DNA from 4 places in the Pseudomonas sp. S2_H10 genome. Region 3 is predicted to be linked to each of the others. Evidence: predicted binding sites of a transcription regulator. Region 3 holds the regulator's gene; each other region holds the start of a gene.

Region 1 (7,863 bases), 2.6 Mb from region 3:
AAAGGTGCCGTAGGCTCTCGAACCCATCTGCTCATAGGTGAAACTCAAGGTGCTGGCCCTGGCGTTCACCGCCTTGTATTCCACGGCCTCGGCGAACGATACCGGGCCGAACAGCAAGGTGCCGGCCAGAGCGACGCAACGCGCGGATCGAAGGTTCATGGCACTCTCCGGGAGGGCTCCCGTCCTGAGTTGGCGTGCCGCGCAAGAATGCCGGCACCAGATGGACTAAAGCAAACAACCGGCGTTTATTCCACCTTGCCCACTGATTTGCGACCACCTGTCGCTACCCGCAGTCCTCGCGCTGCCACGCCCGCCGCAACAGTTCGATCACCTCGGCATCCCGGGTCTGGGAAAAGTCCATGTACCAATGGCCAATCGACGTGAACCACTCGGGCATCAGCGGGCAGACCAGTTCATCCACCTCGCTGCGCAGGGCCTCCAATGTCTCGATCGGCGCCACCGGCACCGCCACCACGATGCGCGCTGGCGCCTGCAGCTTCAGCGTCTGGATCGCCGCACGCATCGAAGCGCCGGTGGCCAGGCCGTCGTCGATCAGGATCACCACCTGGTCCTTGAGCTGCACCGGCGGCCGCGTGCCACGGTAGACCTGCTCGCGGCGCAGCAGCTCGCGGGTTTCCCGCTCGACCACGGCGTCGAATTCGCCGCGAGCGATCGGGTGCGCGCGCAGTGCCTCTTCGTTACGGACCAGGATACCGCCGCTGGCAATCGCACCCATGGCGTACTCCGGACGGGACGGCACGCCGAGCTTGCGCACCAGCATCAGGTCCAGGCGAACCTTCAGCGCCGTGGCCACCTCATAGGCCACCGGCACGCCGCCACGGGGCAAGGCCAGAACGATGACTTCGGGGCGATTGGCGTAAGGCAGCAGCGGCTCTATCAAACGCCGCCCGGCCGCCGGCCGGTCTTGCAGGATGGAATGGGACAAGGGGTTCATCTCCCCAGGCGATTGCGCCTGTCTTTTTCAGTCACACCGTCCTTTTGTGGCGAGGGTTTTGTGGCGAGGGGGCTTGCCCCCGTTGGGCTGCGCAGCAGCCCCCAAAAATATCGCGATCAGTACAATTTTTTGCGAGCGCTTCGCACTCGAACGGGGGCAAGCCCCCTCGCCACAAAGTTCAGTGAACAGCATGCCCCTCCCGCTGCGTCCCGCCTACACCAACCGCTCAATCTTCTGATGCTGCCACACCAGTTTGTAATACAGCGTCTGCAACACCAGCATCCCCAGATACGCCACCGGAAACGCCATCCACACCCCTTGCAGCCCGAACTTCGCATCCAGCAGATACGCCGCCGGCAACTGAATCCCCACCACGCAGACAATGGAAATCGCCACCGGCACCATCACCGTGCCGCTGGCACGCATGATGCCGCCGATGATCGCCTGGAAGCCGAACACCAACAGGCTCCAGAGCATGATGTGCAACAGGTGCTCAGCCATGTTGAGTGTCGCCTCCTCGGTCAGGAACGACGCCAGCAACCAGCTCGACAACAAGTACCCGAGCACCACCAGGCCACCGGTCAGGCACACGTTGATCAACAGCCCGGTCTTCAGGATCGGCCCGATGCGCTCGATGCGCCCTGCCCCGATCGCCTGCGCGCCAAGGATCGACGCGGTAATCGCAATCGACAACGCGGGAAACTGCACGTAATTGACGATCTGCGTCACCGCGCCATACGCCGCCGTCGCCTGGGAACCGTGCTGGTTCACCAGCGCCAGAATCACCAGCTCCGACAACGACAACACCACCATCTGCAACCCGGTGGGCAAACCGATGCGCAGCACCTTGCCGAGGATCGCCATGTCCAGCTTCATCGCCGCAAAGAACTCGCGGTCCGGCGCCAGCGGATGGCCCTTGCCAATCAAGCGCCACGCCAGCAACCCCATCGCCACCAGGTTACCCACCAGCCCCGCAATCGCCGCACTCTGAATGCCCATCGGCGCAAAACCCAACCACCCGCGAATCAACGCCGGCGTCAGCGCCAGCCCGACCATGGTCGACACCACCAGCGCCAACAACGGCGACAACGTATCGCTGACCCCGCGCAACAACTGCGTGAACAGCACAAACACCAACAGCGACGGCATGATCCACAACATCACATGGGCATACGCCACCGCATCGTCCAGCACATCCGCCGGCGTGCCCAACCCGACCAACGCCGACCGCGCAAACACACTCCCCACCACCGCCGCCACCAACCCGATCAACACCCCCAACAACACCGTCGCCCCGGCAATCGCTTTCACCAGATGCGTCTCCCGTGCCCCCCACGCCTGCCCGATCAACACCCCCGCGCCCGCACCGAGGCCGATCACCAGGGCAATGAAAAAGAACACGATGGGGAACATCCCCGACACCGCCGCCAACGCCTGGGTACCGAGCATCTGGCCGATGTAGATGCTGTTGACCGTGCCGGACATCGATTGCAGGAAGTTCGACAGGACCATCGGGGCGAGGAAAAACAGGTAGGTTTTCCAGAGGGAGCGTTGGGGGCTGGGGGTTTGCATGGGCGAAGATCCATCTCGAGGGCGGGAGCGATGATTAAGGATAGCGTTGGTGGCTGGAAGCAAGGGGCGAAGACCATCTCAGGTCTGTGTTCATATTTCCAGCGACCTGAGGTGAAAGGTCTGAAGTGGCGCCCGATTTTTTGTCCGATCAGTAAAGTCTTGAAAGCTGCTGGTATCTCGGCAGCGCTATTTGAATTGCCGCTTATACTGATCGAGCAACCTGGGTTTGCCATCCGTGTCGTATTCTCCTCGCACAGTGTCGCGTTCGGAGTGACATCTTCGGGCAAGACAAAGACTTACAGGTAGACAAAAAGCGCGATGGGTCATCAGATCGTGAACAGCGCGACCTTTCATATCGCCTGACTAATGATCAGTAGATCGATTCACTATCCGATTCAAGGAATGGAGAAGCAGGTTTATGAAAGAACCACTACCTAGAGCCTTTGGCTGTGCGATGTTATTGCTCGCCTCTTTGACATCCACCCTCACCCACGCAACGGACATTACTCCCGCCGAAACGAAAGCCATCGCCGAGGAGGGCTACGTCTACGGTCTGCCCATCGTGATGAACTACGCGATCATGTACGAGTACGCAGTGGACAAGAACTCCAGCCAGTACAAGGCGCCGTTCAACCAGATCGATAGCTTGCATCACGTCGCGACCTACAAGGACACGGCCATCGTCTCACCGAACAGCGACACGCCCTATTCCATGCTGTTCATGGACCTGCGCAGCGAGCCGATCGTGCTCTCGGTACCAGCGGTAGAGAAACCGCGGTACTACACGGTGCAACTTATCGATGGCAACACTTACAACTTCGGTTACATCGGCAGCCGTACCACCGGCGATGAAGCCGGCGATTACATGGTAGCCGGCCCCGAATGGAAAGGCGCGACTCCGCCGGGCATCAAGAAGGTGTTTCATTCCCGCACGCAACTGCCCTTCGCGGTCTTCCGGACCCAGCTCTTCAACTCGGCGGATATGCCCAATGTCGTAAAGATCCAGTCCGGCTACAAGGCACAACCGCTTTCCGCCTATCTCAAGCAACCCGCGCCACCTGCCCCGCCACCGATTGATTTCCCGAAGATCGACAAAGACCTGGTGAAGACCGACTTCTTCAAGTACCTGGGCTTTGCCTTGCAGTTCGATCCCGCCGCACCGGATGAAGTGGCGATCCGCGAGAAACTTGCACGAATCGGCGTAGGGAAGGATTTTAACTTCCAGGCTCTATCGGCCGAGCAGAAGTCCGCCATCGTTCAGGGCATGCAGGCCGGGCATGCGAAGGTCGCGGATGGGATCAAGAATCTCGGCACGAAGATCAACGGCTGGAACATTGCCGGTGCCGGTGGCAACAGTGCCTTTTATAACGGCGACTGGCTGAAGCGCGCTGCCGTGGCGCAAGCGGGCATCTATGCCAACGACGCCGATGAGGCCACGTATCCGATAACCAGTACCTTACCCAATGGCGAGCGACTCGACGGCAGCAAACACAACTACACGATCACCTTTGCTGCCGGGCAACTCCCTCCAGTCAATGCTTTCTGGTCGGTGACGATGTACGACGGCAAGTCGCAACTGCTGATCAAGAATCCGATCAATCGCTACCTCATCAACGCGCCGATGCTACCCGACATGAAGAAGAACGCCGACGGCTCGCTGACGCTGTACATCCAGAAGGATTCACCCGGCGCAGACAAGGAAAGCAACTGGCTACCTGCACCGAATGATCTGATCTACATGGTGATGCGCCTGTATTGGCCGAAGACGCAAGCACCTTCCATCCTGCCTCCTGGCAAAGGGACATGGAGTCCACCGCAGATCGTCAAAGTTACCTGACCCACCAACGACCGTATCCAGCGGACGGCCCTGATGAGCCGCCGCTGGCCGCCGGCTTGGTGCGTTGCCCAGGCTTTGCAATGGAGCCCGTGGTACTCCCCGTCACTTCAGCATTACTTGCCTCTATATCGGACATTGTTTTCCACAAGCGACGTCGTATCGGCCAAGAATGATGGCCAAGGGCTACGCTCTCCACGATTTCTCAAATACACCGCGTCCATGCCGGCAATCGATTTGCCTCCATGGCTTAAGCGATAAAACCTGTGGCGAGGGGGCAAGCTCCCTCGCCACAGTGAGAGGCTCGTCTTCAGGTATCAGTCCTGCCCCAGTTTCCCGGTTCGAATACATGGAGTAAGCGTACATGCCCTTCCCCCCTCGTTTCCTCGACCACTACCGTAAAGCCGACCGCATCATGCTGGGGCTGATCTGGCTGATGTTCGTGTTCGCGGTGGGCCTGGCATTCTGGCACGACACGTTCAAGCAGGCGTTGCTGGTCGGCGGTGGCACCAGTGTGCTGTTGACCCTGCTGTATCGCGCCATCGGCGGGTCGCGGTTGATGCGTTGTTTGCTCGGCGTGGGCTTGATGGTAATGGCGGCATTGCACATCAATCAGGCCGAGGGGGTCATTGAGTCGCACTTCGGGATTTTTGCGTTGTTGGCGGTGTTGACGTTTTATCGGGACTGGCTGCCGATCCTGGTGGCGGCGCTGACGATTGCGCTGCATCACGTGGTGTTTCATGTGCTGCAGCATCAGGGTTTTCCGGTGTTTGTGATGGCCCATCACGGTGGCTGGACGATGGTGTTCGTCCACGCCTTTTATGTGGTGATGGAGACGGTCGCGCTGCTCTATCTGGCGCTGCACAGCCAGGCCGATGCGGTGGAGAGCCAGGACATGCTGGACAAGATGCTCGCCACTGCGTCGCAGTTCACCGTCGGTGCCGGCCAGGGTGACAAGGCGCGGGTGCATGTGTCGCTGGCGCAGCGTTTCGATCAGTTCCTCGGGCAGATCACTGCGTTGGTGGACGGCGTGGTGCGTGACTCTCAGGGTCTGGGTCAGTTGGGCCAGGAGTTGGCCAAGGCGAGCAATACGCTGGAGAAAGGCGCCAAACATCAGTTGACGGAAATCGCGCAGATGACCGGGTCGATGCAGCGCATGGGCGATGCGATGGAGCACATCGTGGTGCACGTCGAGCATGCCGTTGAACATGCCGGCCAGGCCAGCGTGCAGATCACCCGCGGGCAGGAAAGCGTGAACCGTGCGCAACAGGAAATCACTCAACTGGCCTCGCGCCTGCAAGGCACCAATGAAACCGTGCAGGCGCTGGCCGCGCAGGCGCAGCAGATCGGTACGGTGCTTGAAGTGATCAGCAGCATCGCCGAGCAGACCAACTTGCTGGCGCTCAACGCGGCGATCGAAGCGGCGCGCGCGGGCGAGCAAGGCCGGGGTTTTGCCGTGGTGGCCGATGAAGTGCGCAGCCTGGCGCAGCGCACGGCGGTGTCGACCAAGGAAATCAGGACCATCATCGAGGCCTTGCAGCAAGGCAGCCGCAAAGCCGTGGAGGCCATGCAGGACAGTCGCGAAGGTGTCGAGCGCTGCGTCGAGGACAGTCAGTTGGCGGCGGCGATGCTGCAGGCCATCGGCAGTGACATCTCGCACATCGATGAACTCAATGGGCGGATTGTCACCACGACCCGCGAACAGTCCTCGGCGAGTTTCGAGATTGTCGGGCGCCTGCAGTCGGTGCAGAGCATTGCGCAGAACACGGCGGATGATGTGGAGACGCTGGCGTCGAGCAGTCGTCAACTTCCGCCGATTGCCACGCGGCTGGATGCGTTGGGGCGGACGTTTCATCAATAATGCAGCCATAAGCACCGCAGCGGAGTAATTGACCACGAGCGTCTCTTGGACTCCCGATTCGTATTCGCTGGCGATTGGGATGCTGCACCCAGGTTTTATGCAAATAAAATTGTGAAATAAAATGTGAAGACGGATCAGCTAAAAACCTTCACAAATCCACATAAAACCCAACAAAATAAGGCTTGTTAAACGATTATCCATGTGAAATAAAATGTGAAGATAATTCTGAGCATACGAACTGCCATGTCCTTAGTCACATCGAAATCCTGGCTCGACCCGGTTCTCCCGGATTCATTGCCCCCATCGATCATTGATCTTGCGGATGCGTTGCCCAGAAAGACCCAGTTTCTAGCCGGGCGACTACCACCTGAAACCGCCGCACGACTCGGCCGCCTCCTGCAAATCACCAATACGTACTACTCGAACCTGATCGAAGGGCAATACACCGAGCCTGCCGACATGCAGAAAGCACAAACGGCGCCGGTCAAAGATCGTAAACGACTCAAAAGCCTGGCGGTTGAACAAATGGCGGTGCAAGCCTTGTTTGAGCGGACGTTACGCCAGCGAGGCCCCTTTGCGTGGGGCGACATGTTCGCACCCGAGTTCGTGAGCGCAGCGCATAACCGGCTTTTTCGGGGAGCCAGTGACGCAGAACGTACATTGTCAGATGGCTCAATAATGCAACCCGGAATACTTCGCTCGGTCACGGGTCAAAACGTGATCGTCGGCAATCATGATGCGCCGGACGCTTCAGCCGTCGAGGTGATGCTGCGTCACCTTCAGTCAGGGTTTGGTCGGCAGACAGACCCTCGCCGCCAGTTGATTTCTTCACTGGCCTACCACCATAGACTCGCCTGGGTTCACCCCTTTACCGACGGGAATGGTCGAGTCGCCCGACTGATCACACATTTGCAGTTGGTGCGCCTGGGACTGGAGCCAACCCTTTGGTCACTGTCACGCGGTCTTGCGAGACGGCACCAGGATTACTACAGCGCCCTGACCATGGCCGACCGTGCACGAGAAGGTGATTTGGACGGACGTGGTCAATTGTCCCAGCGACGTTATTTCGAATTCATCGAGTTCATGCTGCAAGTTTGTCACGACCAGGTCGACTACATGATTGCCGCAGTGGATCCATCTCGACTGCGAGAGCGCGTAATACGCGCGTTTCGCTACAACGAGAGACTACTGCAGCAAGGTATCCGTGCGGAAAGTGCGCCAGCGATCATCGCGCTAATCACCCAGGGCAGCTTGCCACGCAATGAAATCAAGACGTTCACCGGCCTGACGCCGCGCCCGGCAATCGACGAGTTATCCAGGCTTGTAAAGCTCGGTCTGGTAGAAAGCCGAACGCCAAAATCCAGAATCGTGACCCCCGGCCTGCCCGCCTGGTTTGCCCAGGATGTCTTTCCAGACCTGCATCGTCGGTTTCAGTGACCCATCAACTCAGCAAAAATCACAACTCTATTGCATTGGCAGGGGCAGGCCCACCCGTCGCACCAATATTGCTCTACAGACTCAAACTATCTACATTTGAATCTATAGATGCAATACAAGGACACGATCATGGCCGTCCCCCTGCAACCCCAATCCTTCACAAAAAACCAATGCGTCACCGGCCTGCGCGCCGCCGTGAGCATT
Region 2 (7,863 bases), 2.0 Mb from region 3:
CTGCCAATGCTGTGTTGCCGCGAACCGCTTTGACTTCGGGCGGCGTGTCGTCGTTGCCTTCCCAGGCCAGATCGTCCGGTGGCAGCTCATCGAGGAAGCGGCTCGGCGCGCAATCGATGATTTCGCCGTACTGCTTGCGCTTGGCCGCGAAGGTGAAGGCCAGGGTCTGGCGGGCGCGGGTAATGCCCACGTAGGCCAGGCGACGTTCTTCTTCGATGGTGTCGGCTTCGATGCTGGAGCGGTGCGGGAGGATTTCCTCTTCCATGCCCATGATGAACACGTAGGGGAATTCCAGGCCCTTGGAGGCGTGCAAGGTCATCATCTGCACGCCTTCGGCGCCGTCTTCCTCTTCCTGCTGACGCTCAAGCATGTCACGCAGGACGAGTTTGCCGATGGCGTCCTCGACGGTCATCTCGCCTTCTTCGTCTTTCTCCAGGGTGTTTTTCAACGCCTCGATCAGGAACCAGACGTTGCCCATGCGGTAGTCGGCGGCCTTGTCGCTGGAACTGTTGGTGCGCAGCCAGTTTTCGTAGTCGATATCCATGACCATGCTGCGCAGGGCCGAGATCGGGTCTTCGCCGGCGCACTGCTCGCGAACCCTGTCCATGAAACGCTTGAAGCGCGACAGGCGATCGGTGAAGCGGCTGTCCAGATGCTCGCCCAGGCCGATTTCGTCGGTGGCGGCGTACATCGAGATCTTGCGCTCGGTTGCATAGTTGCCGAGTTTTTCCAGCGTGGTCGAGCCGATCTCGCGGCGCGGCACGTTGATGACGCGCAGGAAGGCGTTGTCGTCGTCCGGGTTCACGATCAGGCGGAAGTAGGCCATCAGGTCTTTCACTTCCTGGCGCCCGAAGAAGCTGTTGCCGCCGGACAGGCGATACGGCACTTGGTGATGCTGCAACTTCAGCTCGATCAGCTTGGCCTGGTAGTTGCCGCGATAGAGGATCGCGAAATCGCTGTACGGGCGGTCGGTGCGCAAGTGCAGGCTGAGGATTTCCATGGCCACGCGCTCGGCTTCTGCGTCTTCATTGCGGCAGCGGATCACGCGGATCTCGTCGCCGTGGCCCATTTCACTCCACAGCTGCTTTTCGAATTCGTGCGGGTTGTTCGAGATCAACACGTTGGCGCAGCGCAGGATGCGGCTGGTGGAGCGGTAGTTCTGCTCCAGCATCACCACTTTCAAGGACGGGTAGTCGTCCTTGAGCAGCATCAGGTTTTCCGGGCGGGCGCCGCGCCAGGCGTAGATCGACTGGTCATCGTCACCCACCACGGTGAACTGGTTGCGTTTGCCGATGAGCATTTTCACCAGCAGGTACTGGCTGGCGTTGGTGTCCTGGTATTCATCGACCAGCAGGTAACGCACCTTGTTCTGCCACTTTTCGAGGATGTCGGCGTGCTCTTCGAAGAGCTTCACTGGCAGCAGGATCAGGTCGTCGAAGTCCACCGCGTTGAACGCCTTGAGCGTGCGCTGATAGTGGGTGTAGACGATGGCGGCGGTCTGTTCCTTGGGGTTGCGCGCGTTTTCCAGGGCCTGGGCCGGCAGGATCAGGTCGTTTTTCCAGGCGCCGATCATGTTCTTGATCTCGTCGACACCGTCGTCGCCCGAATATTCCTTCTGCATGATGTCGGTCATCAGGGCCTTGACGTCGGTCTCGTCGAAGATCGAGAAGCCCGGTTTGTAGCCCAGCCGCACGTGCTCCTTGCGGATGATGTTCAGGCCCAGGTTGTGGAAGGTGCAGACCGTCAGCCCGCGACCTTCACCGGCACGCAGCAGGGTGCCGACCCGTTCCTTCATTTCGCGGGCGGCCTTGTTGGTGAAGGTCATGGCGACGATGTACTGGGCGCGGATGCCGCAGTTCTGGATCAGGTGCGCGATTTTGCGCGTGATCACGCTGGTCTTGCCGGAGCCTGCACCGGCGAGCACCAATAGAGGGCCGCCGACGTAGTTCACGGCTTCTTGCTGCCGGGGATTGAGTCGGGACATACGTAAATTCAGGATTCAGTCACGAAATGGGCCGGCATTTTAACAGGCTCAGCGAATTGTGCTGCTCTGTCCGACTTGTGACGTACCACGCTATCTGTAATTGCCGGTTTTGTTACTTTCACGCAGGATGCGCAACGAATTTGCGGCTAATGTTCGTAATTCCGGATACAAAGGGCTGGTTTTGCTCACTGATGTCATTGTCATTGGTCATCGGAACGGCATAATGCCCGTCGCCTACATCTTTGCAGAGTCTAGGGAGCTAGCTTGTCTACGCCTGTCGAACCCTTGCGTTTGCTGCTACTGGCCGAAGAGCCAGCGTGGGCAGCGTTGTTGCGCGAGTGTCTGGCTCCGATGGGGAGCTCGGTTGTGCTCATCAGCGCGCCGAGTTGGGAGTCGGTCAGCAGCCTGTTCGATGACAACCGCAGCGCGGTGTTATTGACCATCCCGCAACTTCAACCGGCGCCGGGCCGTTGCAGCCTGCCGACGGTGTTGCTGCTCGACCATGAGCCACTGACCCCGCCCGACGGCGTAAGTGACTGGCTGGTGCGTGACCATCTCGACCCCGGCATGCTGCGCCGTTGCCTGCGCCATGTGCGCGAGCGTGGCGTCCTGGAAAACACCCTGCAACGCCTGGCCGAACAGGATCCGTTGACTGGCATCGCCAACCGCCAGGGCTTCCAGACCCTGCTGACAGCCCGACTGGCGGAAAACGACGGTCGTGGCCTGGCCCTCGGTCATCTCGACCTCGACAATTTCCGTTACGCCAACGACGCCCTTGGCCATCAGGCCGGTGACCGCCTGATCCTGCAAGTGGTGGCGCGGCTCAAGAGCCAGCTCGAGGCCGGCGATCAACTGGCACGCCTGGGTAGTGATGAATTCGCGCTGCTGATCGACACCCGCCGTGCACCCCAGCGTGCCGAGTGGATGGCCGAGCGCATCAGCGAAGCGCTGGCCGAGCCTTATTGGGTCGATGGCGAAAGCCTGCTGATCGGTTCCAGCCTGGGCATCGCCCACGCCCGGGCCCAGGCCGGCGCGGACCCGCTGATGTGGCACGCGCATATCGCCATGCAGCAGGCCAAAAGCACCCAAGGCTGCACCTTTCACATTTTCAACGAGCGCATCAACCGCAATGCCCGCAGCATCGCCGACCTCGAAACCGAGCTGCGCCGGGCGTTGCGTCGCGACGAGTTGGAACTGCACTACCAGCCACGCCTGAACCTTGAGGACGGGCAGATCGTCGGCCTCGAAGCCTTGGTGCGCTGGCGCCATGCCGAGCGCGGCTTGTTGCCGCCGAGCGAGTTCGTGCCGCTGGCCGAGCAGAGCGGCCTGATCGTGCCGCTGGGCTACTGGGTGATCTCCCGGGCCTTGCGCGACATGCAGGCGCTGCTTGAGCTGGGTTTGCCGCCGTTGCACATGGCGATCAACCTGTCGTTCCGGCAGTTCCAGGACAGTCAGTTGCTGTCGACCCTGAGCCGCCTGATCGCCGAGCGCGGCGTCGAGGCGCAGTGGCTGGAGTTCGAGCTGACCGAAACCGCGGTCATGCGCCGCAGCGACCTGGTCAAGCAGACCATGGACGCACTGGGGCGCCTCGGTGTGCGCTTCTCCCTCGATGACTTCGGTACCGGCTTCTCGTCGTTCGTGCACCTCAACAGCCTGCCGATCACCTTGCTGAAGATCGACAAGAGCTTCGTCGGCGGCATGGAACAGCGTGAAGAAAACCGCAAACTGGTCCACGCGATGATCAACCTCGCGCACAACCTCAACCTCGAAGTGGTCGCCGAAGGCGTGGAAACGCCGGAGCAACTGGATCTGTTGCGTGGGTTTGAATGCGACCAGGTGCAGGGATATTTGATCAGCAAGCCATTGCCGCTGGCCGAGCTGGTGGAGTATCTGACGTTTGGCTCCGGCGAGCAGCCGATGCTGGAAATCGTCAGCTAAGGCGCACAAGTCCCCTCGCCACAGGGCCCGCTCCCACAGGGGATCTCACTCTGCCTGAACTGCCTCGAATCGTTGTGACACCGGCTCGCGCCGAATCATCCCCTTCATCTTCCACTCAAACCCCAGGGTCAGACTCACCGCCGCGCACGCCAGCCCCAGCGCCAGGCCCCACCACACGCCCGTCGGCCCCCAGTGCAGGTGGAACGCCATCCACCACGCCGCCGGAGCGCCGAGCAGCCAATAGCAGCCCAGGCCGACCAGGAAAGTGGTCTTGGCATCCTTGAGCCCGCGAATGCAGCCCATGGCAATGGTTTGCACGCCGTCGAACAGCTCGAACCATGCCGCCACCGCCAACAGGCTCACCGCCAGGTTGATGACATCGCGAAACGCCGGGTCGTTGTGGTCGAGAAACAGGCCGACCAACTGGTTTGGCAATAGCCAGAAGACCATGGCGAAACACAGCATCGCCGCCGCCCCGAACGCAATGCCGACCCGCCCGGCCAGCCGTGCATCCAGCAATTGCCCGGCACCGTAGTGCTGACCGATGCGCATGGTGATCGCGTAGGAAATACCCGCCGGGACCATGAACGCTACTGAAACGATTTGCAGGGCGATCTGGTGTGCGCCCAGCTGCGTGCTGCCCATGGTGCCCATGCACAGCGCGGCGAAGGCAAACAGCCCGACTTCCACCGCATAGGTGCCACCAATCGGCAGACCCAGGCGCCACAGCTCCTTCAGATACTGCCGGTTGAGCCGCGACAGGCCCTGACGCAGCGGATAGGCCTCATAAGCCGGATGCCGCCGAATGTGCCACGCCAGCGCCAGCGCCATGAGGTTGGCGACGACCGCCGTGACCAGCCCGATGCCCATCAGCCCCGGTTTCGGCAGGCCGAACATGCCGGTGATCAACGCATAGTTGAGCAAGAAATTGGCGACCGTGCCGCCCACACTGATGACCATCACCGGCGTCGCCCGGCCAATGGCGCTGGTGAATCCGCGCAGGGCCATGAAGCTCAGGTAGCCGGGCAGGGCGAACGGCAGGAAGATCAAGAACTGCCCGGCCATCTGGACGTTGCTTTCGGTCTGGCCGAACAGCAAAAGCACCGGTTTGAGGTTCCACAGCAGCAACCCCGCGACCAGCGCCATCAGCCATGCCAGCCACAACCCGGCCTGGGTCAACCGGGTAGCCCCGACGATATCGCCGGCACCCTGACGGATCGCCACCAGGGTGCCGACCGCCGCGATCACGCCGATGCAGAAAATCGACACGAACGAATAGGTCGCCGCACCGAGCCCGCCACCGGCCAGCGCTTCGGGGCTCAGGCGCGCCATCATCAGGGTGTCGGTGAGGACCATCAGCATGTGCGCCAACTGCGAGGCAATCAGCGGCCCCGCCAGCCGCAGGATGGCCCAGAGTTCAGTACGTGCTGGATGCTGCATGGTCATCACGCTCGATTATCAAAGGAAACAGGAAAGCACCGATTCTCGGCGCTTTGCGGGGAATGCACAAAGGGATAAAAAGGATGGGTTACATGATTAAAACTCATGCTTGGTAACTTTCTGATAGGGTTGCCGAATCCCGCTATAGGAGCTTTCCGAATGTCACGTCGTCTTCCTCCCTTGTATGCCCTGCGCGCATTCGAAGCGGCGGCGCGGCACAGTTCGTTCACCCGGGCGGCCGAGGAGTTGTCGATTACCCAGAGCGCGGTCAGCCGGCATATTCGTACGCTCGAAGAGCATTTTGCCTGCCGCTTGTTTCATCGCAGTGGCCGCAACCTGCAACTGACCGAGTCGGCGCGCCTGCTGCTGCCGGGCATTCGCGAAGGCTTCACGGCCCTGGAGCGCGCCTGCAATACCTTGCGCGCCGAAGACGACATCCTGCGCATGAAAGCCCCGTCGACCCTGACCATGCGCTGGTTGCTGGCGCGCCTCAGTCGCTTCCGCCACTTGCAGCCCGGCAACGAAGTGCAATTGACCAGTGCGTGGATGGACGTCGACTCGGTGGATTTCAACGACGAGCCGTTCGACTGCGCCGTGCTCCTGGGTAACGGCCATTTCCCTCCGGACTGGGAGGCGAGCTACCTGTTCCCCGAGGAATTGATCCCGGTCGGTGCGCCCAACCTGCGGGATGACCAGCCCTGGGATGTCGAACGCCTGACCCATACCGAGTTGCTGCACCCGACGCCGGACCGGCGTGACTGGCGCAACTGGCTGGAGCGCATGGGCCTGGCCGAACAGGTGTCGCTCAAGGGCGGCCAGGTGTTCGATACCCTGGAGCTGGGCATGATTGCCGCTGCCCGGGGCTATGGCGTGTCCATGGGCGATCTGCTGATGGTCGCGGAGGATGTGGCCCAGGGACGCTTGAGCCTGCCGTGGCCGACCGCGGTGGCCAGCGGCTTGTGTTATTACCTGGTGTGGCCGAAAACCCGGCCCGGCGGCGAGCGCATGCGCCGGCTCAGCGACTTTCTGCAAAACGAAGTCCGATCCATGGAGCTACCGGATGTCGTGCACCTGAGCTGAAACGATGAAGCCGCCGCAATGACGGCTTCAGGCTATCTCCCGGTGAACCACTCAAGTATTCCCGTTTGCCGCCGAATATTGGCAAATGGAACCTTCGTTCAGGTCCCTCGTTTTCCCCCTACTACCGGAAATTTTGCCGAGTCTGCGTCGCGATCAGGATGATCCGCTCACTCGGCCAGGAGCTGTCATGTCTCAACCTCGCGCCCGCATCGCCTCTCAACTGGGACTCGCGCTCGCCGTGATACTGGCGATCGTCATCAGCGGCAGTACCCTGTTCGCTCTGCGTTCGCTGGACTCGGCCAACCTCGCGACCCGTGAGGAGCATCTGGCCAGCGAAGCCCGATTGCTGGCCGATCAGTTGAGCACCTTCCACGGCACCTTGCGTGAAAGCACTCAGCGCCTGAGCGGGTTGTTTGAAAAGCGTTTCAGCGCGGGCCTGAGCGTGCACCCGGATGAACCGGTCACCGTGGGTGGCGTGCAGACACCGGGTCTGCATCTGGGCAGTGAGGTGCTGAACAACAACTTCAACGAAGTCGACGAGTTCAAGCAAATGACCGCCGGTGTCGCCACGGTATTCGTGCGCAGTGGCGAGGACTTCATCCGGGTCAGCACCTCGCTGACCAAGCAGGACGGCAATCGCGCGATCGGCACGCTGCTCGATCATGCTCATCCGGCCTACGCGCGCCTGATGGCAGGGCAAAGCTACGTGGGCCGTGCGCTGTTGTTCGAACGTTCCTACATGACGCAGTACACGCCGGTGCGCGATAACAGCGGCAAAGTCATTGCGGTGCTGTTCGTGGGGTTCGATTACACCGAAGCGCAGAACGCGCAATTCGACAACCTCAAGCGCTTCCGCATCGGCCAGACCGGCTCCCTGGCGCTGCTCGACGAGCAAAACAAATGGCTGGTACCCATCGCCGGTGTCCAGGCACTGGATCAGGCCGTCCCGACCATCGCCAGCCTGGCGAAAACCCCGGGCCAGGGTGAGTTCTGGAGCGATAGGGGCGAAGACTTCTACAGCCTGACCGTGCCGTTCGAAGGGGGACCGTGGTCGGTGGTGGCGAGCATGCCGAAAAGCGAAATTCGCGCGGTGACCTGGAGCGTCGGTCTCCAGTTGGCCATCGGCAGCTTGCTGGCCATGTTGCTGGCGGTGGGTTCGGCCGTCTGGTTGCTGCGCAGCAAACTGGCGCCCTTGGGTGATCTGGTACGTCAGGCCGAAGCTTTGGGCGCCGGCGATTTGAGCGTGCGCCTGAGCGTGTCGAGCAACGACGAGATCGGCCAGTTGGCCCGCGCGTTCAACCAGATGAGCCAAGCCTTGTCGACGATGGTTGAGCACATTCGCAAGGCTTCGGCAGAGGTCAACAGCCGTGCCCAGGCGTTGTCCGGTCTGTCTGGCGGCGCCTACGAGGGGATGGAGCAGC
Region 3 (7,863 bases):
CAAGGAGCTTGGCTGGGATGACGTGACGCCTATCGACATGATCGGCCTGGAAGTGGGTTATCGCCTGATTCCTTTGGTGGACCGCAACCAGGGCGGCCAGTTGCTGGCGCGGATCAAGGGGGTGCGCAAGAAGCTGTCCCAGGATCTGGGCTTCCTGATGCCGACCGTGCATATCCGCGACAACCTCGACCTGGCGCCCAGTGCCTATCGCCTGACCCTCATGGGGGTGATCCTGGCCGAAGCGGAGATTTACCCGGACCGCGAGCTGGCGATCAACCCGGGGCAGGTCTACGGCACGCTCAACGGCATTACCGCCAAAGATCCGGCTTTCGGCCTGGAGGCGGTCTGGATCGAAATCAGCCAGCGCGCCCAGGCGCAATCGCTCGGATATACCGTGGTCGATGCCAGTACAGTGGTGGCCACCCACTTGAACCAGATACTCTACAAGCATTCCAGTGAACTGATCGGTCACGAAGAAGTGCAGCAACTCATGCAATTGCTGGCCAAAAGCTCGCCAAAGCTGGCCGAGGAGCTGGTGCCGGGCGTGGTTTCGCTGTCGCAGCTGCTCAAGGTGCTGCAAGCGCTGTTGGCCGAACAGGTGCCTGTACGCGATATCCGCAGCATTGCCGAGGCGATCGCCAACAATGCCGCCAAGAGTCAAGATACCGCCGCGCTGGTGGCTGCCGTGCGGGTTGGCGTATCCCGTGCAATCGTCCAAAGCATTGTAGGCACTGAGTCGGAGCTGCCAGTTATCACGCTGGAGCCAAGGTTGGAACAGATATTGCTCAATAGTCTGCAGAAGGCAGGACAAGGCTCTGAAGAGGGCGTTCTGCTGGAGCCAAGCATGGCGGAGAAGCTGCAGCGCTCGCTGATCGACGCAGCGCAGCGCCAGGAGATGCAAGGTCAGCCGGTGATTCTGCTGGTGGCCGGTCCGGTTCGCGCGATGCTCTCGCGATTTGGCCGGCTCGCAGTCCCGGGTTTGCACGTGTTGGCTTACCAGGAAATCCCTGACAACAAGCAAGTGACCATCGTTGCGACAGTAGGGCCCAACGGCTGAGGTAGTGGTTTATGCAAGTTAAGCGTTTTTTCGCCGCCGATATGCGTCAGGCCATGAAGCTGGTTCGTGATGAGCTGGGCGCTGATGCCGCCATTATTGGCAACCGGCGCATTGCCGGTGGTGTCGAGCTGACGGCTGCGCTGGATTACAAGTTGTCGGCGCTGGCGCCGCGTGTTCCGAACATGGAGCTCGAAGACGAGCTGCGCAAGACTCAGTCGCGGATCGTCACCGCCCAGGCCGAATTGAGCCTGCGCAGCGATGGCGAGAGCGACAAGAGCACCAATCGCCAGTTGTTCGCCGGCTTGCCGCTGACCGCCGCCGAGCCGCTGATCGAACCGACGTACGCCGAACCCCGTCGCCCCGCACCGGCCGCTGCGCCGGCAGCCGGTGGCGTCGACCCGCGCGCGTTCGACTCGATGCGCTTCGAGCTCAACAGCCTGCGCGAACTCATGGAAGTACAACTCGGCTCCCTGGCCTGGAACCAGCTGCAAGGCAGCCGTCCCGACCAGGCCAACCTCTGGCGCCGCCTGCAACGCATCGGCCTGTCCGGCCCGCTGTCGCGCGACCTGCTGGCGCTGATCAGCGATATCGAAGAACCCCGTCAGGCCTGGCGCATGTTGCTGGCGCACCTGGCGCGGATGATCGCTACCCCGGAAATCGAGCCGCTGGAAGAGGGCGGTGTGATCGCCATGGTCGGCCCTGCCGGCATGGGCAAGACCACCACCCTGGCCAAGCTGGCTGCGCGTTACGTGCTCAAGTACGGCGCGAACAACATTGCCCTGGTGAGCATGGACAGCTTCCGCATCGGCGCCCAGGAGCAGCTCAAGACCCTGGGGCGCATCCTCAATGTGCCGGTGACCCACGTCGATCCGGGCCAGTCCCTGGTGCAGGCGCTGGAGCCACTGCTGCGCAAGCGTGTGGTGCTGATCGATACCGCCGGCCTGCAGGCCAGCGACCCGGCCCTGCGCATGCAGCTCGAAAGCCTGGCCGGTCGTGGCATCCGCTCGAAAAATTATCTGGTTCTGGCAACCACCAGCCAGAAACAGGTTCTAACGGCCGCTTATCATAGTTACAAGCGTTGCGGGCTCGCCGGCTGCATCCTGACTAAACTGGATGAAACGGCAAGCCTGGGCGAGGTGTTGAGCCTCGCCATCAGTCATGAGCTGCCGGTGGCGTACCTGACCGATGGTCCGCGGATTCCGGATGATCTTCATCTGCCGCGCCGTCATCAGTTGGTCAGTCGCGCTGTCAGCGTGCAAATGCAGGAAGAACCCAGCGAAGAAGCCATGGCTGACATGTTCGCTGATATCTACCACAGCCCGACCAAGCAGGTTGGCTGAGGTAATAATGAATCGTTTTTGTACCTACATCGATGGTCTGCCATGCATTGTTCCGTTTGCGAACGCGCAGCCAGTAATGTGGCCTCCGTCTATGCAAGACAAGGTAAAGAAATAACATGGGCAGCATGCATCCCGTACAGGTGATCGCGGTGACCGGCGGCAAAGGTGGCGTCGGGAAAACTAACGTGTCAGTGAACTTGTCCCTGGCTTTGGCTGAGCTTGGCCGGCGCGTCATGCTGCTGGACGCCGACCTGGGACTGGCGAACGTCGATGTTCTGCTGGGCCTGACACCCAAACGTACCCTGGCCGACGTAATCGAGGGCCGCTGCGAACTGCGCGATGTATTGCTGCAGGGGCCAGGCGGCATCCGTATCGTTCCGGCCGCCTCCGGCACTCAGAGCATGGTGCATCTGAGCCCCGCGCAACACGCTGGCCTGATCCAGGCCTTCAGTGATATCGGCGACAACCTCGACGTGCTGGTGATCGATACCGCCGCGGGCATCGGCGAGTCGGTCGTCAGCTTCGTTCGCGCCGCCCAGGAAGTGCTGCTGGTGGTGTGCGACGAGCCGACCTCGATTACCGATGCCTACGCCTTGATCAAGTTGCTCAATCGCGACTACGGCATGAACCGCTTCCGCGTCCTGGCCAACATGGCCCAGAGCCCGCAGGAAGGGCGCAACCTGTTCGCCAAGTTGACCAAGGTCACCGATCGCTTCCTCGACGTCGCCCTGCAATACGTCGGCGCGGTGCCCTACGACGAAAGCGTGCGCAAGGCTGTGCAGAAGCAGCGCGCCGTCTACGAGGCGTTCCCGCGCTCCAAGTGCTCGCTGGCGTTCAAGGCCATCGCGCAGAAGGTCGATACCTGGCCGCTGCCGGCCAACCCGCGTGGGCACCTGGAATTCTTCGTCGAGCGGCTCGTGCAGCAGACAGCAGGACCTGTGCTATGACAGCCAGCGGCTACAACCTCTACAAGAAGTCGGCACGCGATGCGCAGTACGAGCTGATCGAGCGTTACGCGCCGCTGGTTAAACGCATTGCTTACCACTTGCTGGCGCGCCTGCCGGCCAGTGTCCAGGTCGAAGACCTGATCCAGGCCGGGATGATCGGCCTGCTTGAAGTGTCGACCAAATATGACGCCAGCAAAGGCGCCAGTTTCGAGACGTACGCGGGCATTCGAATCCGCGGCGCCATGCTCGATGAAGTGCGCAAGGGGGACTGGGCGCCACGTTCGGTCCACCGTAATACGCGCATGGTCAGCGATGCCATCCGCTCGATTGAAGCGAAAACCGGCCGTGACGCTAAAGATCACGAGGTTGCGGCCGAACTCCAATTGAGTCTCGACGATTACTACGGAATTTTGAACGACACCCTGGGCAGCCGCTTATTCAGTTTCGACGATCTGTTGCAGGACGGCGAACACGAAGGGCTGCACGAGGATGGCGCGAGTGCTCATCTCGAGCCGTCACGCGATCTGGAAGATGAACGCTTCCAGGCTGCGCTGGCGGATGCGATTGCCAATTTGCCGGAGCGTGAGCGACTGGTGTTGGCGCTGTACTACGACGAAGAGTTGAACCTCAAGGAAATCGGTGAGGTCCTGGGGGTCAGCGAATCGCGGGTCAGCCAGTTACACAGCCAGTGCGCGGCCCGTTTGCGGGGGCGTTTGGGGGAGTGGCGAGCGCGCTGAAGGCAGTGTGGGGACACTGCGAACGAGGCTGGTGTGGTGTTGAACTGCCCCGGTCGCGATCTGTTGTGCTCCAGACAGTCATTGAGTGCTTTGCCGGATTGATTGAAATGGCGCGTCCAGGTGCTGGGCGCGTTTAAGACTGCTTGGAGGTCGAATTGGACAAGAACATGAAAATCCTCATCGTTGATGACTTCTCAACGATGCGGCGGATCATCAAGAACCTGCTGCGTGACCTTGGGTTCACCAACACCGTCGAGGCCGACGATGGCACTACCGCCATCCCGGTGCTCAACAGCGGAAGCATCGACTTTCTGGTAACGGACTGGAACATGCCTGGCATGACCGGTATCGATCTGCTGCGCCACGTGCGCGCCGATGAAAAGCTCAAGCACCTGCCGGTGCTGATGGTGACCGCTGAAGCCAAGCGTGAGCAGATCATCGAAGCGGCCCAGGCCGGCGTTAACGGCTATGTGGTCAAACCCTTCACGGCCCAGGCGTTGAAAGAAAAAATCGAGAAGATTTTCGAACGCATCGGTTGATGAGTGCGCCACGGGGGAGCTATGGGCAATAACGAATCTTCATTGGGCGACTTTGAGTCGACCCTGAAAAAACACGCCGTCGAATTGGTCGCGAGCCTTGAAAAAGGCAAGTTCGGCGACGCCGTGCAATTGATCCATGAGCTCAACCAGACCCGTGACCGCGGCCTGTATCAGGAGGTGGGCAAGCTCACCCGCGAGCTGCACAGCGCGATCGTCAATTTCCAGATTGACCCTCACATGCCGCAAGCCGAAGAAGTGTCGCAGATCACCGATGCCGCCGAGCGCCTGGGGTACGTTGTCAAGCTGACCGAAGCCGCGGCCAACCGCACCATGGACCTGGTGGAAAGTGCCACGCCGCTGGTCAACGGCCTGGCGGATGAAGCCCAGGCCTTGAGCGCGGACTGGGGGCGCTTCATGCGTCGTGAAGTCGGCGCCGAAGAGTTCCGCGAACTGGCCCGGCGGGTCGAGGGCTTCCTGGCGCGCAGCGGCACGGATAACCGCGCGGTGTCGGGCAACCTCAACGACATCCTGCTCGCCCAGGATTACCAGGACCTCACGGGGCAAGTGATCAAGCGCGTGACCCAACTGGTCACCGAAGTTGAAAGCAACCTGCTCAAGCTCGTGCTGATGGCCAGTCAGGTGGACCGCTTTGCGGGCATCGAACATGACCGTGAAGCGATGCTTGCTGAAAAAGATCCACAAAAACATCTCTCTCAGGGTGAAGGTCCGCAGATTCATGCCGATAAAAGAGAAGACGTTGTGTCCGGTCAGGACGATGTGGACGATTTGTTATCCAGCCTTGGATTCTAGCGTTTTGGAATTTCAGGTTTTTTGGGTTTTTAGACCTGTAGGAGCACCCCCTTAATGAGCTTCGGCGCCGATGAAGAGATCCTTCAGGATTTCCTGGTTGAGGCCGGCGAGATTCTAGAGCAACTGTCCGAGCAACTGGTCGAGCTGGAAAGCCGTCCGGATGATGCGGATCTGCTCAATGCAATTTTTCGCGGTTTTCACACTGTAAAAGGGGGCGCCGGCTTCCTCCAGCTCAACGAGCTGGTGGAGTGCTGCCACATCGCCGAGAACGTGTTCGACATCCTGCGCAAGGGCGAGCGTCGCGTCGATTCGGAACTGATGGACGTGGTTCTCGAAGCGCTGGACGCGGTGAACGGCATGTTCAGCGAAGTCCGCGAGCGCAGCCCGATCACGGCTGCAACGCCAGAATTGCTGGCGGCGCTGGCCCGTCTGGCCGAGCCGCAATCGGCTGACGAGGCGGTCTCTGCGCCGGTCGCCGAGGTGATCGAAGAACCGGTGGCCGAAACCGCTTCCGACGACATCACCGATACCGAATTCGAACAACTGCTGGACTCGCTCAATGCCGTCAAGGCACAGGCCGAGGCGCCGGCGGTTGCCCAAGCACCTGCAAGCGAGCCACCTGCCAGCGACGAAATCACCGATGCCGAGTTCGAGTCGTTGCTCGATCAGTTGCACGGTAAAGGCCAGTTTGCCATCGATGCGGTTGCGCCGGCTCCGGCTGCGCCACAAGCACCGAAAGCGGCGGGCGACAGTTCCGATATTACTGATGACGAATTTGAAGCACTGCTGGACCAGCTGCATGGCAAAGGCAACTTCGCCGTCGAGGCACTGGAGTCGGCCATCGCTTCGGTGCCTGCAGCCGCAGCACCCAGCGCGGCGGCGGCCGGCGGCGATCTGATTTCCGATCACGAGTTCGAAGCACTGCTCGACGAACTGCACGGCAAGGGCAAGTTCAGCGAAGTCGGCACCGCGGCGGTGGCCAACGGTTCGAACGCGACTACTGTTGCGGCAGCGCCAGCCAAGGCGGCGGCACCGAAACCGGTCGCCAAGGCCCCGGAGCCAAAAGCCCAGGCCCCGGCAGCCGCTGCTGCCCCGGCTGCGGCTCGCGCCCCGGCCGCGCCACCGGCGGAAAAACCGGCGAGCGAAGCCGAGACCACCGTACGTGTCGACACCGCACGTCTCGACGAGATCATGAACATGGTCGGCGAGTTGGTGCTGGTGCGTAACCGCCTGGTCCGCCTGGGCCTCAACAGCGGCGACGAAGCCATGTCCAAGGCCGTGTCGAACCTCGACGTAGTCACGGCCGACCTGCAGACCGCGGTCATGAAGACCCGGATGCAACCGATCAAGAAAGTCTTCGGGCGCTTCCCGCGCCTGGTTCGTGACCTGGCCCGCCAGCTCAAGAAAGAGATCAACCTGGAACTGGTCGGCGAAGAAACCGACCTCGACAAGAACCTCGTCGAGGCCCTGGCCGACCCGTTGGTCCACTTGGTGCGCAACGCGGTCGACCACGGCATCGAATCGCCGGAAGAACGCGAAGCCTCGGGCAAGGCTCGTGGCGGCAAGGTGATCCTGGCGGCCGAGCAGGAAGGCGATCACATCTTGCTGTCGATCTCCGACGACGGCAAAGGCATGGACCCGAATGTCCTGCGTTCGATCGCGGTGAAACGCGGTGTGATGGACAAGGATGCCGCCGACCGCCTGAGCGACACCGAATGCTACAACCTGATCTTCGCTCCGGGATTCTCGACCAAGACCGAGATCTCCGACGTATCCGGTCGCGGCGTGGGCATGGACGTGGTGAAAACCAAGATTTCCCAGCTCAACGGCTCGATCAACATCTACTCGGCCAAGGGCCAGGGTTCGAAGATCGTCATCAAGGTGCCGCTGACCCTGGCGATCATGCCGACGCTGATGGTCATGCTCGGCAACCAGGCGTTCGCGTTCCCGCTGGTGAACGTCAACGAGATCTTCCACCTCGACCTGTCGACCACCAACGTGGTGGACGGTCAGGAAGTGGTGATCGTGCGGGACAAGGCCCTGCCTTTGTTCTACCTCAAACGCTGGCTGGTCAGCTCCGCCGCTCACGAAGAGCAGCGCGAAGGCCATGTGGTGATCCTTTCGGTGGGCACCCAGCGGATCGGCTTTGTCGTCGATCAACTGGTGGGCCAGGAAGAAGTGGTCATCAAGCCGTTGGGCAAAATGCTCCAGGGAACGCCGGGCATGTCCGGCGCCACCATCACCGGTGACGGCCGCATCGCGCTGATTCTCGATGTACCGAGCATGCTCAAGCGTTACGCCACACGGCGTATTTGATTCTGGTGGAGCGGGGCGCCTGGCCTCGCTCCATCTAATGGAGTGTTTATGGCAGTCAAAGTCCTGGTGGTGGACGATTCGGGGTTTTTCCGCCGCCGCGTCTCGGAAATTCTTTCA
Region 4 (7,863 bases), 300 kb from region 3:
CAGTTGGGTCACGGTCACGCCGGTTTCACCGACCACCACCGACAGGCGCTGGATGGCCTCGCGGGTTTCCCCGGCGATGTCACGACCACGCCCGGTCAGGCGATTGGCTTCCTGGGTGGCGTCGGCGGTGCGTTGTACGTGGCTGGCGACTTCCTGGGTGGTCGCGGCCATCTGGTTGACCGCGGTGGCCACTTGCTCGGTCTCGACGCGTTGACGCTCCAGGCCGCTGGAGCTGTTGTGCGCCAGGGCATCGGATTGCCGGGCCTGATCGGTCAGGTGTTCGGCCGTGTCCTGCAGACGCGTCAGGCAGGTTTTCAGGCGCGCTTCCTGACTGAGGATGGACATTTCCAGGCGCGCCTGATCGCCGCGACTGTCGGTGTACATCTGTGCGATCAACGGATCCGAGGTGGTCTGTTCGGCCAGGCGCAGCAAACGCTTGAGGCCGCGTTGTTGCCAGCGCAGGCCCATCAGGCCCAGTGGCACCGAAAGGCCGGCCGCCAGGGCAAAACCCCAATGGGAGTTCAGCGAGGCGCCGATCATGAAGCTCAATTGGCTGACCAGAATGAACGGCAGCCAGTCCTGCAGGATCGGCACCCATTTATCCGAAGAAGGAATGGCCGACTTGCCCTGGTTGATGCGTTGGTAGAGCGCCTCGGCACGGCGGATCTGTTCGGCGGTGGGCTTGACCCGCACCGACTCGTAACCGGTCACTTGCTTGCCTTCGAAGACCGGGGTCACGTAGGCGTTCACCCAGTAATGATCACCGTTCTTGCAGCGATTCTTGACAATGCCCATCCATGGCAAGCCTTGTTTCAGCGTGGCCCACATGTGTGCGAACACCGCGGCCGGGACGTCGGGGTGACGGACCTGGTTATGCGGTGCACGGATCAACTCCTCTCGGGAAAACCCGCTGATTTCGACGAAGGCGTCGTTGCAGTAGGTGATCATGCCCTTGGCATCGGTGGTGGAAATCAACCGTTGCTGAGCCGGGAAGGTCCGCTCGCGCTGTGTAATTGGCTGGTTGTTACGCATGGCTTTTTTAATCCGCAAGGCTTTCAAGTGCTGTATCGGCAAGACCTGCGGATTGTTGAGATTATTTTTCGATACTCTGTGGATTCCCCCGGTCCCCACATACAAAAACACCGCCCGAAGGCGGCGTTTGTATCAGCGCATGCCTAGGAGGCAATCATCTGCCGCAACACGTAGTGCAGAATCCCTCCCGCCTTGAAGTACTCCACTTCATTAAGGGTATCGATGCGGCACAGCACCTCGATTTTCTCGCGGCTACCGTCTTCGCGCGTGATGACCAGCGTCAGGTTCATTCGCGGCGTCAGTTCGGCGCCGGTCAAGCCGAGGATGTCCAGGGTTTCACTGCCGTCCAGATTCAGGCTCTTGCGGTTCTGATCCAGCTTGAACTGCAACGGCAGCACGCCCATGCCCACCAGGTTGGAGCGGTGGATGCGTTCGAAGCTTTCGGCGATGACCGCTTTGACCCCCAGCAGGTTGGTGCCTTTGGCCGCCCAGTCGCGGCTCGATCCGGTGCCGTATTCCTGACCGGCGATCACCACCAGCGGCGTGCCCGACGCCTGATAGCGCATGGCGGCGTCGTAGATCGGCATTTTCTCTCCGGTGGGAATGTAGCGGGTGTTGCCGCCTTCCTCGCCGCCGAGCATTTCATTGCGTATGCGGATGTTGGCGAAGGTGCCGCGCATCATCACTTCATGGTTGCCACGCCGCGAACCGTAGGAGTTGAAATCCCGTGGTTCTACGCCTTTGTCGCGCAGGTATTGCCCTGCCGGGCTGTCCGCCTTGATATTGCCGGCGGGGGAGATGTGGTCGGTGGTCACCGAGTCGCCGAGCAGGGCGAGTATGTTCGCTGCGCTGACATCCTTGATGACCGGCGGCGGCCCGCCGATGCCGTCGAAGAACGGAGGATGCTGGATGTAGGTCGAGTCGTCCTGCCAGACATAGGTCGCCGCTTGCGGAACCTCGATCGCCTGCCATTGCGCGTCACCGGCAAACACTTCGGCGTACTCCTTGTGGAACATGGCAGTGTTGACCTGATTCACCGCGTCGGCGATTTCCTTGCTGCTGGGCCAGATGTCCCGCAGGTACACCGGTTTGCCGTCCTGGTCTTCGCCCAACGGTTCGCGGTTGAGGTCGGTGCGCACCGTGCCGGCCAACGCATAGGCGACCACCAGCGGCGGGGAGGCCAGCCAGTTGGTTTTCACCAACGGGTGCACCCGGCCTTCGAAGTTGCGGTTGCCCGAGAGCACGGAAGCCACGGTGAGATCGGCTTGCTGGATGGCTTTCTCGATGGGCTCCGACAGCGGCCCGGAGTTGCCGATGCAGGTGGTGCAGCCATAGCCGACCAGGGCAAAACCCAATTCATCGAGGTAACGGGTCAGGTCGGCCGCCTTGTAGTAGTCGGTGACCACTTTTGAACCGGGGGCCAACGAGCTCTTGACCCACGGCTTGCGTTTCAGGCCTTTTTCCACGGCTTTCTTCGCCACCAGCCCGGCCGCCATCATCACGCTTGGGTTGGAGGTGTTGGTGCAGGAGGTGATGGCGGCAATCACCACCGCGCCGTTTTTCAGGCGATAGGTCTGGCCTTCATAGTGGTAATCCGCTTCACCGGCCAGATCGGCGTTGCCGACGGCGACGCCGCCACCGCCCTCACTTTCCAGCCGGCCTTCTTCCTTGCTGGTGGGTTTGAATTGCAGGTCGATGAAGTCACTGAAGGCCTGGGCGACGTTCGACAGGGACACCCGGTCCTGCGGGCGTTTCGGCCCCGCGAGGCTGGCTTCGACGCTGCCCATGTCCAGCGCCAGGCTGTCGGTGAACACCGGCTCCTGGCCGGGCAGGCGCCACAGGCCCTGGGCCTTACTGTAGGCCTCGACCAGTTGCACCGTTTCGAGGGGGCGCCCGGACAGGCGCAGGTACTCGAGGGTTATCTCGTCCACCGGGAAAAAACCGCAGGTGGCGCCGTATTCCGGGGCCATGTTGGCGATGGTCGCCCGGTCGGCCAGCGGCAGGTCGGCTAGGCCGTCGCCGTAAAATTCGACGAACTTGCCCACCACGCCTTTCTTGCGCAGCATCTGGGTCACGGTCAGCACCAGGTCGGTGGCGGTGATGCCTTCCCTGAGCTTGCCGGTGAGTTTGAAGCCGATCACTTCCGGAATCAGCATCGACACCGGTTGCCCGAGCATCGCTGCTTCCGCCTCGATGCCGCCGACGCCCCAGCCGAGCACGCCGAGACCGTTGATCATGGTGGTGTGGGAATCGGTGCCGACCAGGGTGTCGGGGAAGGCATAGGTGCGACCGTCCTCGTCCTTGGTCCAGACCGTGCGGCCAAGGTACTCAAGATTCACCTGGTGGCAGATCCCGGTGCCCGGCGGCACCACGCTGAAATTGTCGAAGGCGCTCTGGCCCCAGCGCAGGAAGGCATAACGCTCGCCATTGCGCTGCATTTCAATGTCGACGTTCTGCTCGAAGGCACTGCTGCTGGCGAATTTGTCGACCATCACCGAGTGGTCGATCACCAGGTCTACCGGCGACAGCGGGTTGATCCGCTGCGGATTGCCACCGGCCTTGGCCATCGCCGCGCGCATGGCGGCCAGGTCGACCACCGCCGGTACGCCGGTGAAGTCCTGCATCAGTACCCGCGCCGGGCGGTACTGGATCTCGCGGTCGGAGCGCCGCTCCTTGAGCCACGCGGCCAGTGCCTTGAGGTCGGCGCCGGTGACGGTTTTTTCGTCCTCCCAGCGCAGCAGGTTTTCCAGCAGGACTTTCAACGACATCGGCAACCTGTCCAGCTCGCCCAGGCTCTTGGCGGCATCGGGCAGGCTGAAGTAGTGGTAGGTCTTGTTGCCGACTTGCAGGGTCTTGAGCGTTTTCAGACTATCGAGGGACGGCATTGCAATCACTCCTTTGAGTCCGCACGGCCACGGACGGAGGGGACGGACAGAGCCTTAAACCTAGCCCTGTTTTCGGTAGCTGGCTAATAACTGGACTCTATGGACAGACCCCAGGTTCCGATCTCGGCTATCATGCGCCGGTTTTCGTGACAGGCTTTGCTTCAACGCAAGCCTGGGCATCGCGCAGTGGCTGAATTTCCTCGCCATTGCCCAGGAGTAAGAATGAACACCCTATTCATGCATTGCCGGCCGGGCTTCGAAGGCGAAGTCTGTTCCGAGATTTCCGACCTTGCCGCACGGCTGAACGTGGCCGGTTATGCCAAGGCCAAGGCCGCCACGGCCTGCGCCGAATTCGTCTGCACCGAAGAAGACGGCGCCGAGCGCCTGATGCGCGGGCAGCGTTTCGCCGAACTGATCTTCCCGCGCCAGTGGGCCCGGGGGATTTTCATCGATCTGCCGGAAACCGACCGCATCAGCGTGATCCTCGCCCATATGGCGGACTTTCCGCTGTGCGGCAGCCTGTGGCTGGAAATGGTCGACACCAATGACGGCAAGGAACTGTCGAACTTCTGCAAGAAATTCGAAGGGCACCTGCGCAAGGCGCTGATGGCCGCCGGCAAACTGGTGGAAGACGCGCACAAGCCGCGTTTGCTGCTGACGTTCAAGAGCGGCCGCGAAGTGTTCATGGGCCTGGCCGAGTCGAACAACTCGGCCATGTGGCCGATGGGCATTCCGCGTTTGAAATTCCCCCGCGAGGCGCCGAGCCGTTCGACCCTCAAGCTGGAAGAGGCCTGGCACCACTTCATCCCGCGCGACCAGTGGGACGAGCGCCTGCACGGCGACATGACCGGCGTCGACCTCGGGGCCGCTCCCGGTGGCTGGACCTGGCAACTGGTCAACCGCGGCATGCTGGTGACCGCCATCGACAACGGCCCGATGGCCGAAAGCCTGATGGACACTGGGCTGGTGCAGCACTTGATGGCCGACGGTTTTACCTTCAAGCCCAAGCAACCGGTGGACTGGATGGTCTGCGACATCGTCGAGAAGCCGGCACGCAACGCCGCGATGCTGGAAGAGTGGATCGGCGACGGCCATTGCCGCGAAGCGGTGGTCAACCTCAAGCTGCCGATGAAACAGCGTTATGCCGAAGTGAAACGATTGCTGGAACGCATTGCCGATGGCTTCAAGGCGCGGGGCATCAGGGTCGAGATCGGCTGCAAGCAGCTGTACCACGACCGCGAAGAAGTGACGTGCCATTTGCGTCGGCTGGATGTGAAGAAGCCGAAATCCCGCTGAAACACCGCAACCCCCTGTAGGAGCGAGCCTGCTCGCGATGGACCTGAGAGCACCACGGGGTGTCAGGTCTCCCGCGTCATCGTTGACGACCATCGCGAGCAGGGCTCGCTCCTACAGGGGGGCGGCGTAATGCCACAGATGACGTTGCACCCGGCAATGCGCGACAATGCCGGCCTGTTTCAGGAGTTGATCATGAGTGAAATGCTTGATACGCCGGTAGACGGCACCCTCGACGCCACCGGCCTCAACTGCCCGGAGCCGGTGATGATGCTGCACCAGCACATTCGTGACCTGGTGCCCGGCGGCCTGCTCAAGGTGATCGCCACCGACCCGTCGACCCGTCGCGACATTCCCAAGTTCTGCGTGTTTCTCGACCACGAACTGGTGGCGCAGCACGAGGATCAGGGCACCTACCTCTACTGGATTCGCAAGAAGTCCGGCTGATCAGCGCCCCCCTGTAGGAGCGAGCCTGCTCGCGATGGACGTCAACGATAACGCGTTAAACCTGATGCCCCGCGGTGTCCTGACGTTTTTCGCGAGCAGGCTCGCTCCTACAGGTGATGCGGTGATCAGTGCTGGCACAGGCGAATCCGCCGGCGCGCACTGAGCGTCAGGCGGATCGACAGCATCAGCGCCGCACAGCTCAACCCGGCAATCAACCCTTCCCACAGCCCGCTCGGGCCGCTGGCCGGACCGAACCAGTCGGTCAGTCCCAGCAAGTAACCGACCGGCAGGCCGATGCCCCAATAGGCGAACAGGGTCAGGATCATCGTCACCCGGGTGTCCTGGTAGCCACGCAACGCGCCCGCGCAGATCACCTGGATGGCATCGGAAAACTGATACAGCGCGGCATAGACGATCAGCATCGAGGCAATCTGGATCACGGCCCGGTCAGGCGTGTAGATCGAGGCGATCTGTTCGCGCAGCAGCAGGATCAGCGCCGCCGAGAACGCCGCGAACACCAGTGCCGCGCCGAGCCCGACCTTCGCCGCGAAACGCGCCTGCCAGGGATTGCCGGCCCCCAGCGCCTGGCCGACCCGCACGGTCACCGCCATGCCCAGCGAGTAAGGGATCATGAACAGCAGCGAGCTGATATTCAGGGCGATCTGATGCCCGGCCACCACGGTAGAGCCGAGACTGCCGATCAACAGGGCAATGACCGCGAAGATGCTGGACTCGGCGAAGACGGCGATACCGATCGGCAGGCCAATGCTGACCAGACGCTTGATCACGGCCCATTGCGGCCGGTCGAAGCGCACCAGTACACGGGTGCGGGCATAGAAGGGGGCCCAGAACGTCCAGCCGGCCATGCTCAGCGCCATGAACCACATCACGATGCCGCTGGCCCAGCCGCACCCGACGCCGCCCAGGGCCGGAGCGCCGAAATGGCCGTAGATCAACGTGTAGTTAAGCGGGATGTTCAGCAGCAGGCCACACAAGCCAATGACCATGCTCGGACGGGTACGCCCCATGCCATCGCTGTAGCAGCGCAGCACGTAATAAAAAGCCATGCCCGGAAAGCCGAAGGCGATCCCGTGCAGGTAACCCATGCTCGGCTCGATCAATTGCGGATCGACTTTCATCCAGTGCAGGATCGGCTCGGCGCCGAGCAGCAGGCCACTGCCGATCAAGCCGACACACAGTGCGAGCCACAGTGCCTGGCGTACCAGCGGGCCGATTTCGTCAAGCTGCCCGGCGCCAAAGCGTTGCGCGACCTTGGGCGTGGTTGCCAGCAGGACGCCAGACATCAACAGGTAGACCGGAATCCAGATCGAATTGCCCAGGGCCACCGAGGCCAGGTCCCGTGGGCTGACGCGGCCGGCCATCACCGCATCGACGAAGCCCATGGCCGTGGTGGCCAGTTGCGCGATCATGATGGGCAGGGCCAGGCTGAGCAGGCCCTTGAGTTCCAGGCGAACGGGGGTCGTCCGCGCAGGAGCAGTGGCGACGGTATTCTCTATTACAGGATTCAAAGGCGAAACGTCCAAAAGGTGTTGATGCACAGGCGCGCATTCTACGCGTTGACGCGCCAGTCAGGAAAAGACCCGTGTTGTGGATTTGTAATCAAAGCAGGAACCCGATTTCTGTGGCGAGGGGCGCGCAATGCCTACTGGCTCACAACGGCCATCTACGCCTAAACTGCCGATCCGCCAAAGGAGCCTGCCATGCTGATTGTTGCCGACGAAAATATCCCCCTGCTCGATGCGTTCTTCGCAGGCTTCGGTGAAATCCGCCGGGTGCCGGGACGCGCCATCGACCGTGCCATGGTCGAGCAGGCCGATGTGCTGTTGGTGCGTTCGGTGACCAACGTCAATCGCGCGCTGCTCGAAGGCAGCAAGGTGCGCTTTGTCGGCACCTGCACCATCGGCACCGATCATCTGGACCTGGATTACTTTCAGCAGGCCGGCATCACCTGGTCCAGCGCACCGGGCTGCAATGCCCGCGGCGTGGTCGACTACGTGCTCGGCAGTCTGCTGACCCTGGCCGAAATCGAAGGTGTCGACCTGACCCGGCGTACCTACGGCGTGGTCGGTGCCGGCGAAGTGGGCGGACGGCTGGTCAAGGTCCTGCAAGGCCTGGGCTGGAAGGTGCTGGTGTGCGATCCACCTCGGCAAGCTGCGGAAGGCGGAGACTACGTCAGTCTCGAGCA

What was found. Region 3 encodes FliA, which starts transcription of late flagellar genes. Its sites were predicted from a motif close to CTAAAGTTTNNNNNNNNNNNGCCGNTAA; they were not measured.
Positions count from the first base shown of each region.
Region 1: AB4O16_RS05815 (methyl-accepting chemotaxis protein) is a predicted target of FliA. The motif match lies at 4,566-4,593, and genes of this name have one in related genera.
Region 2: AB4O16_RS15620 (methyl-accepting chemotaxis protein) is a predicted target of FliA. The motif match lies at 6,493-6,520, and genes of this name have one in related genera.
Region 4: AB4O16_RS26090 (methyl-accepting chemotaxis protein) is a predicted target of FliA. The motif match lies at 1,065-1,092, and genes of this name have one in related genera.

Region 1 is NZ_CP162754.1:1,317,021-1,324,883, forward strand. Features, by position in the region: gene AB4O16_RS05795 (YceI family protein) at 1-159, opposite strand, end outside; gene AB4O16_RS05800 (phosphoribosyltransferase) at 284-955, opposite strand; gene AB4O16_RS05805 (MATE family efflux transporter) at 1,169-2,527, opposite strand; gene AB4O16_RS05810 (DUF1254 domain-containing protein) at 2,946-4,364, shown strand; gene AB4O16_RS05815 (methyl-accepting chemotaxis protein) at 4,726-6,222, shown strand; gene AB4O16_RS05820 (Fic family protein) at 6,466-7,659, shown strand; gene AB4O16_RS05825 (antitoxin Xre-like helix-turn-helix domain-containing protein) at 7,789-7,863, shown strand, end outside.
Region 2 is NZ_CP162754.1:3,476,980-3,484,842, reverse strand. Features, by position in the region: gene rep (DNA helicase Rep) at 1-1,984, opposite strand, end outside; gene AB4O16_RS15635 (putative bifunctional diguanylate cyclase/phosphodiesterase) at 2,249-3,922, shown strand; gene AB4O16_RS15630 (NorM family multidrug efflux MATE transporter) at 3,968-5,362, opposite strand; gene AB4O16_RS15625 (LysR substrate-binding domain-containing protein) at 5,522-6,442, shown strand; gene AB4O16_RS15620 (methyl-accepting chemotaxis protein) at 6,630-7,863, shown strand, end outside.
Region 3 is NZ_CP162754.1:5,486,842-5,494,704, forward strand. Features, by position in the region: gene flhA (flagellar biosynthesis protein FlhA) at 1-1,057, shown strand, start outside; gene flhF (flagellar biosynthesis protein FlhF) at 1,069-2,397, shown strand; gene fleN (flagellar synthesis regulator FleN) at 2,514-3,344, shown strand; gene fliA (RNA polymerase sigma factor FliA) at 3,341-4,081, shown strand; gene AB4O16_RS24710 (chemotaxis response regulator CheY) at 4,249-4,620, shown strand; gene AB4O16_RS24715 (protein phosphatase CheZ) at 4,642-5,430, shown strand; gene AB4O16_RS24720 (chemotaxis protein CheA) at 5,485-7,746, shown strand; gene AB4O16_RS24725 (protein-glutamate methylesterase/protein-glutamine glutaminase) at 7,795-7,863, shown strand, end outside.
Region 4 is NZ_CP162754.1:5,783,869-5,791,731, forward strand. Features, by position in the region: gene AB4O16_RS26090 (methyl-accepting chemotaxis protein) at 1-1,032, opposite strand, end outside; gene acnA (aconitate hydratase AcnA) at 1,176-3,917, opposite strand; gene rlmM (23S rRNA (cytidine(2498)-2'-O)-methyltransferase RlmM) at 4,140-5,213, shown strand; gene tusA (sulfurtransferase TusA) at 5,406-5,657, shown strand; gene AB4O16_RS26110 (MATE family efflux transporter) at 5,783-7,186, opposite strand; gene pdxB (4-phosphoerythronate dehydrogenase PdxB) at 7,379-7,863, shown strand, end outside.